Oleomonas cavernae: one gene and its partner. Each later gene encodes a partner of the first gene's protein in a complex. Links are inferred from orthologs where the notes say so. Each region holds a gene or a part of one and is shown on either strand. Other genes may lie near its edges.

Region 1 (3,947 bases):
TCGTAGGAACCGTTGTCGAAGATCGCCTCGAAGGTCTGCTCTTCCGAGCGGCCGTCGGGGCTGACCAGACGCAGCCGGTAGTTCACGGTCGAGCAGCGCTTGTCGGTCGAGGTGATCTGCAGCAGGTAGGCGACGTCGGCGCCATAGGCATCGCGCCGGCGGCCGACGTCGGTGACCTGGACATTGGCGGTGCAGGCGCCCTGGGCGATCGCGCATTCGCAGGGCCGGTCGGGCACCGTGCTCTGGCTCGGGGCCGGCTGAGCACCCGGATAGGTGGTGGTCGGGGCTTGCGGAATGAAGGGTGCTTCGGCCGGCTGCTGTGCCAGCGCCGGGCCGGTGCAGGCAAGGGCGGCCATGGTCATCAGCGCAAGACGCATCGAAGTCTCCCAAAAGTACCCGGCATCGGGGCCCCCAGCGTAAGGCCCCGTTGTTTTAACGCCCCGGCACGGGCCGGGGTTCCTGGCCGCGCCGATGCTAGCCCAAGGCGGGGGCGGGGCGAAAGGGCGGGGTCGCCCCGGTCTATTCGACCAGGGCGCCGTGGCAGTGCTTGAACTTCTTGCCCGAGCCGCAAGGGCAGACCGCGTTGCGCGAAATCTTGCCCCAGCTTGAAGGATCGCGCGGGTTGAAGCCGGCGGCACTGCGGTTGACGACGGGGGCCTGGCGCGGCGCCGGGGCGGGGGCCGCCTCGCTCTCGATGCCATCAGGGTCGGGGTGGACCGCTTCGAGCCGGGCGGGCTCGACGCGGGCGAACTGCTGCTCCACTTCCTGCGGCGGCTGCTCGACCCGGACCTCGACATGGGCGAGGACGCGGGTGACCTCCTCGTTGACGTGATCGAGCATGGCCTCGTAGAGGTTGAACGCCTCCTGCTGGTATTCGCGCAAGGGGTCGCGCTGGCCATAGGCGCGCAGGCCGATCGCCTGGCGCAGGTAGTCGAGTTGGAGCAGGTGCTCCTTCCAGCACTGGTCGAGGATCTGGAGCAGGATGCTCTTCTCGATCATGCGCATGATCTCGGGGCCGAAGCGGGTCGCCTTGGCCGCCATGTAGCGGTCGACCTCGTCGGTCAGGCGGTGGCGGATCTCGTCCTCGGCGATGCCTTCCTCGGCCGCCCAGGCGCCAACCGGCAGCTCCAGGCCGAAGATGCGCTGGACCGCCTCCTCGAGCCCCTTGGCATTCCAGGCTTCGGCATAGGAATTGGCCGGGATGTGCTCGGCCACCAGGTTGTTGACGGTATGCTCGCGCATCGACGCCGTGATATCGGCCACGTCGCTGCTGCGCATGAATTCGATCCGCTGCTCGTAGATCGACTTGCGCTGCTGGTTCATGACGTCGTCATAGCGCAAGACGTTCTTGCGGATATCGAAGTTGCGGGCCTCGACCTTCTGCTGTGCCTTCTCCAGGGCCTTGTTCACCCAGGGATGGATGATCGCTTCGCCTTCCTTGAGGCCCAGGCGCTGCAGCATGCGGCTCAGGTTCTCCGAGCCGAAGATGCGCATCAGGTCGTCTTCGAGGCTCAGGAAGAACTTCGAGCCGCCGGGATCGCCCTGGCGGCCGGCGCGGCCGCGCAACTGGTTGTCGATGCGCCGGCTCTCGTGCCGTTCGGTGCCGATGATGTAGAGACCGCCGGCCGCCAGCACGATTTCCTTGTCCTTGGCATGCCGGGCCTTGAGTTCGGCCGCCTTGGCGTCACGCTCGGCGCCTTCGGGCATGGCGGCCAGCTCGTCTTCCAGCAGCATGGTGAGATTGCCGCCGAGCTGGATGTCGGTGCCGCGGCCGGCCATGTTGGTGGCGATGGTGACGGCGCCGGGCCGGCCGGCCTGGGCCACGATATGGGCTTCCTGCTCGTGGAAGCGGGCATTGAGGACGCGGTGGGGCACCTTCTTCTTGGTCAGGTGCTCGGACAGCATTTCGGACTTCTCGATCGAGACCGTGCCGACCAGCACCGGCTGCTGGCGGGTGCTGCACTCGGCGATCAGGGTCACGATGGCGTCGAACTTCTCGCGCATCGAGAGGTAGACCTCGTCGTCGAGGTCCTTGCGCTTCACGCCTACATTGGTCGGGATTTCCAGCACGTCGAGCTTGTAGATCTCGCCGAATTCGGCCGCCTCGGTCGCCGCGGTGCCGGTCATGCCCGACAGTTTGGGGTAGAGGCGGAAATAATTCTGGAAGGTGATCGAGGCCAGGGTCTGGTTCTCGTTCTGGACCGTCACATGTTCCTTGGCTTCCAGGGCCTGGTGCAGGCCCTCGGAATAGCGCCGGCCGGTCATCATGCGGCCGGTGAATTCGTCGATGATGATGACCTTGTCGTCCTTCACCACATAGTCGCGGTCGCGCCGGAAGATGATGTGCGCGCGCACGGCCTGGTGCAGGTGGTGGACGATGGTGACGTTGTCGATATCGTAGAGATTCTCGGACTTGAGCAGCCCGGCCTCGAGCAGCAGCTTCTCGAACTTGTCCTGGCCCTCCTCCGAGAGCGAGACCGTGCGCTGCTTCTCGTCCTTCTCGTAGTCGGGCTCTTCGAGCTGCGGCATCAGCAGGTCGATGCGGCGATAGAGGTCGGAATTGTCTTCCGTCGGCCCTGAGATGATCAGCGGCGTGCGCGCTTCGTCGATCAGGATCGAGTCGACCTCGTCGACGATCGCGTAGTTGAAGGGCCGCTGAACCATCTGGTCCAGGCGGTACTTCATGTTGTCGCGCAGATAGTCGAAGCCGAATTCGTTGTTGGTGCCGTAGGTCACGTCGCAGGCATAGGCCTGGCGGCGTTCCTCGTCGGTCAGGTCGTGGACGATGACGCCGGTGGTCAGGCCCAGGGCGCCATAGACCTTGCCCATCCAGCCGGCGTCGCGCGCGGCCAGATAGTCATTCACGGTGATGACGTGGACGCCCTTGCCTTCCAGGGCGTTGAGATAGGCCGCCAGGGTGGCGACCAGGGTCTTGCCTTCACCGGTGCGCATTTCCGAGATCTTGCCGGAATGCAGCACCATGCCGCCGATCAGCTGGACGTCGAAATGACGCTGGCCCAAGGCCCGCTTGGCCGCCTCGCGCACGGTCGCGAAGGCTTCCACCAGCAGGTCGTCCAGGCTTTCGCCGGCGGCCAGGCGAGCCTGGAACTTGTCGGTCTGGCCTTTCAGTTCAGCATCGGAAAGCGTTGCGATCTGGGGTTCCAAAGCATTGATCGCCTCGACCCGGCCGCGCAATTGCTTGACGGTACGATCGTTGGCGCTGCCGAACAGACGTTTGGCGAGCGAGCCGAAACCGAGCATGAGCAACCTTCTTCTGCCGCGCGGGCCAATCCAGGGGCTGCCGCAGGCGTTTGAGGGTAAAAGCGAGTGCGAACACCCGCACAAAGTCATTTTCGCGGCCGCGGTGATGCGGTCGCAAGGCATGGGACAGATAAGGCTCGCCCAAAGGGATGTCAACGAGCGCCGGTTCGCTGCCACACGGCTGCCTGAATCTGGGGCGAGTTTGCCCGCAAGCCTGGATCAGGGCCTGCCCCTGCGGCGTCGTAGACGGCTTGCGGACCGTCGCACGAAGCCCCATGATCCGCGCCACTTTCGCTTGCCGCGGGCTCGTCTGCCCGGTCCCAACCTGGGGTAATCATGTCTCGCCTGACGATTCCTTGCCTCCTCGCTGTCGCCCTGGCTGCCGCCCTACCGGCCCTTGCCGAGGAGGCCAGGCCGGCCGCCCCGCCGGCCCCCGCCGCGGCAACCCCGGCCCCCGCCGCGACGGCGGCGACCCCGGCCGCCGACGATCCGGTCGTGGCCAAGGTCGGCGACGAGGAAATCCACCGTTCCGAGGTGGCGGAGGCCTACAAGACTCTGCCCGAGCAGTTCGCCCAGATCCCGCTGGACGCGATATTTTCAGACCTGCTGAATCAACTGGTCGACCGCAAGATCATCGCCCTGGCCGCCAAGAAGGCCGGCCTCGAGACCGATCCCGAGGTTGCCGC
Region 2 (3,471 bases), 510 kb from region 1 along the record:
GCTGGTTGACCCGGCGGCCGTCGGCGATGCCGACCTTCGTCACGATCTCCTTGGCCTTCTGCTGACCAATGCCATGGATATAGGTCAAAGCAATCTCGACCCGCTTATTGGTCGGAATGTTGACGCCTGCGATACGAGCCACCGCTAACCTCTTCGTGCCAAACGTTTCGTCGAAACCAGAACTTGTTCGCCCGACGCCTGCCAGGCGGACGCGCAAACGACAAGCGCGCCGCAGAGCATGCCCTGCCGACGAGAAGGGCGGATTATATGAGTCGGCAGGTCCATGTCAATCACTCAAGCCGCCACGACGTCGAGTTCTCGCTCGATTTGGCGAGTCACGTCGTCGATGGGGGCCATGCCGTCGACCGTGCGCAGCACGCCGCGCGCCCGGTAGTAGGGCAGCAGCGGCGCCGTCTGGGCGTGGAAGGCTTCCAGGCGGCTGCGCACCGTCTCGGCATTGTCGTCGGCCCGGCGCTTGAAGTTGGTCGAGCCGCAGATGTCGCAAACCCCGGCCACCTTGGGCTGCTGGAACTTGTCGTGATAGCCGGCATTGCACTTGGCGCAGGTGTAGCGGCCCGACACGCGCTCGACCAGGACCTCGTCGTCGACCTGCATTTCGATGACGGCGTCGAGCGCCAAGCCGCGCGTGGCCAGCATGCTGTCCAGGGCTTCGGCCTGGGCCACGGTGCGCGGGAAGCCGTCCAGGATGAAGCCACCCTTGCAATCGTCCTGGGCAATCCGGTCGGCGATGATGCCGACCACGATATCGTCGGAAACGAGTTGGCCCGCCTCCATCACCGCCTTGGCCTTACGGCCCACGTCGGTACCGGCAGCAACGGCCGCGCGCAGCATGTCGCCGGTCGAAAGCTGTACCAGCCCCCTGGCACGCTCCAGACGCTGTGCCTGGGTGCCCTTGCCGGCCCCTGGCGGCCCCAGCAGAATCAGATTCATTTGCCCCTGCCCTTCAACTTCGACTTGCGGATCAGGCCCTCGTACTGGTGTGCCAGAAGGTGGCTCTGGATCTGGGCGACCGTGTCCATGGTCACGCTCACCACGATCAGGAGCGAGGTGCCGCCGAAATAGAACGGCACCGAGTACTGGGTGATCAGGATCTCGGGCAGGATGCAGACCGCCGACAGATAGGCCGCACCGACCACCGTGAGGCGGGTCAGGATATGGTCCAGATGATTGGCGGTGCGGATGCCCGGCTTGATCCCCGGGATGAAGCCGCCGTATTTGCGCAGGTTTTCGGCGGTCTCGGTCGGGTTGAAGACGATCGCGGTATAGAAGAAGCAGAAGAACACGATGCCGCCGATGTAGAGCGCCATATAGAGCGGCTGCCCATGGGCCAGCAGGCGGGTGACGGTCTGCAGCCATTCCGGCCCGCCGGTCCCGGCGAAATTCACAACCGTGGTCGGCAGCAGCAGCAGCGACGAGGCGAAGATCGGCGGGATGACGCCCGCGGTGTTCAGCTTCAGCGGCATGTGCGAGGACTCGCCGCCGAACACCTTGTTACCCACCTGGCGCTTGGGGTACTGGACCAGGATCCGCCGCTGGGCGCGCTCGAAGAACACGATGAAGGCGACGACCACGACCACCAGCAGCAGGATGGCGACGATGACGAAGGCCGAGATGGCGCCGGTCCGGCCCAGTTCCAGGGTCTTGACCAGCGCGGTCGGCAGGGCCGCGACGATACCGGCGAAAATGATCAGCGAAATGCCGTTGCCGACCCCGCGCGAGGTGATCTGCTCGCCCAGCCACATCAGGAACACGGTGCCGCCGGTCAGGGTGATCACGGCCTCGATGCGGAAGCCCAGGCCCGGGTCGAGCACGGCGCCGCGGCCGTTGGCGCTCATGCCCTCGAGCCCCACGGCAATGCCGTAGGCCTGGATGAGGGCCAGGAACACGGTGCCGTAGCGCGTGTACTGGTTGAGCTTCTTGCGCCCCGCCTCGCCTTCCTTCTTCAGCGCCTCCATGGTGGGAGACACCGTGGTGAGGAGTTGGACGATGATCGAGGCGGTGATGTAAGGCATGATGTTCAGGGCGAAAATCGTCATGCGCCCCAGCGCACCGCCTGCGAACACGTCGAACATGCCAAGAATGCCGCCCTGGTTCTGCGCGAAGATCGCGGCAAGAGCCCCAGGGTCGACACCCGGAATCGGAATATAGGTCCCCAGGCGATAGACGATCAACGCGCCCAGCGTGAACCACAGCCGGCGCTTGAGCTCCGTCGCCTTGGAAAACGAGCTCCAGGAAAGGTTCGCTGCGAGCTGTTCGGCCGCGGATGCCATCGCAGTTCTCCTAAAAGCCGCCGTCAGGGCTGCGCCCGAGGCCGGACTTTACGCATACGAGGGACGAAAACCCGCGTGACCAAACGCCTCGCCACTAAAGGCCAAGGTGCCTGGTCCGCGGGTTCGGTTTCGTCGTCAGGCGCGCGCCGCTTCCCGGGCTTCGCGCTTCGCGATCTGCGCCTTGCGGCGCGCGACCTTCTTGCCTTCCTTGCGCGGCACTTCGCGCTTGGCAATGATGGCAACCTTGCCGCCGGCGGCTTCCACCGCTTCGACCGCCTTGGCCGACGCCGCGTCGACTTCGATCGTCAGGTTGGTGGTCAGGGTGCCCTGCGCCAGCAGGCGCACGGGCATGCCGCGACGGGTGCCCAGCACGCCGGCTTCCGCCAGGCGCGCCACGGTCACGGTCTCGCCAGCAGCCAGGCGGCCGGCCTCGACCGCGGCCTGGATCTTGCCCAGGTTGACCGCCAGGTATTCCGTGCGGAACAGGTTCACGAACCCGCCCTTGGGCAACCGGCGATGGATCGGCATCTGGCCGCCCTCGAAGCCCTTGATGGCCACGCCGGAGCGCGCCTTCTGGCCCTTCACGCCACGGCCGGAGGTCTTGCCCTTGCCCGAACCGATACCGCGGCCGACGCGCATCCGCGCAGGACGCGACCCGGGATTGTCGGCAATGTCTGTCAGTTTCATTTCGAAATCCTCAACCTCTGCGGTTTCGAAACGGCCGTTATTCGGCCGCTTCGACCTTCACGAGATGCTTGACCTTCTCGATCATGCCGCGGACCGAAGGGGTATCCTCCAGCACGCTCACACGATGCAGCTTGTTCAGGCCCAGACCGATCAGCGTCGCTTCCTGGTACTTCGGGCGGCGGATCGGGCTGTTGATCTGAGTAAGCTTGACCTTGGCGCTCATCTTACATCACTCCGGCTGGGCTTCGGCCGCGTCGGCATCGCCGCGACGGCCCTGGCCGACGAGGTCGGCGACGCGCTTGCCGCGCTTCGCCGCCACCGAACGGGGCGACAGGCTGTTCTGCAGGGCGTCGAACGTGGCGCGCACCATGTTGTGCGGGTTCGACGAACCCAGCGACTTGGTGACCACGTCATGCACGCCCAGGGTCTCGAAGACGGCGCGCATCGGGCCGCCGGCGATGATGCCGGTGCCCGGGGGGCGGCGCGCAGCACC

What was found. The genes of interacting proteins can lie anywhere in the genome.
Region 2: the proteins of secA (region 1) and secY are in contact, whole or in part, in a crystal structure (PDB 3DIN), measured with the Thermotoga maritima proteins. The link is inferred for Oleomonas cavernae from one-to-one orthologs. Residues at the interface, in WP_004082002.1 of Thermotoga maritima: Glu261, Ala262, Arg263, Lys300, Ala301, Arg302, Thr303, Ile304, Ile305, Leu323, Tyr324, Asp325, Pro326, Val329, Ser330, Tyr333, Ile336, Lys340, Phe345, Val349, Glu363, Phe364, Tyr374, Ser375, Gly376, Gly377, Glu393, Ile395, Thr482, Ser483; in WP_004081795.1 of Thermotoga maritima: Glu108, Gly109, Glu110, Glu111, Ala236, Glu237, Arg238, Arg239, Ile240, Thr241, Ile242, Gln243, Tyr244, Ala245, Arg246, Arg247, Val248, Thr249, Gly250, Arg251, Arg252, Val253, Tyr254, Gly256, Ala257, Ser258, Thr259, Tyr260, Leu261, Pro262.

What each region holds. Positions count from the first base shown.
Region 1 is NZ_QYUK01000011.1:2,097,742-2,101,688, reverse strand. The notes cover bases 320-3,614. They hold secA (preprotein translocase subunit SecA), read right to left. Parts: upstream 3,262-3,614; coding sequence 520-3,261; downstream 320-519. Other genes in these bases: D3874_RS13875 (peptidylprolyl isomerase), read left to right, coding at 3,598-3,614; D3874_RS13890 (hypothetical protein), read right to left, coding at 320-377. In the rest of the region: more of D3874_RS13890, read right to left, coding at 1-319; more of D3874_RS13875, read left to right, coding at 3,615-3,947. UniProt on the Escherichia coli protein: Required for protein export, interacts with the SecYEG preprotein conducting channel.
Region 2 is NZ_QYUK01000011.1:2,603,393-2,606,863, forward strand. Bases 120-2,938 are described here. They hold secY (preprotein translocase subunit SecY), read right to left. Parts: upstream 2,292-2,938; coding sequence 948-2,291; downstream 120-947. Other genes in these bases: rpsM (30S ribosomal protein S13), read right to left, coding at 120-142; D3874_RS16250 (adenylate kinase), read right to left, coding at 295-951. Also shown: more of rpsM, read right to left, coding at 1-119; rpmD (50S ribosomal protein L30), read right to left, coding at 3,016-3,201. UniProt on the Escherichia coli protein: The central subunit of the protein translocation channel SecYEG. Consists of two halves formed by TMs 1-5 and 6-10.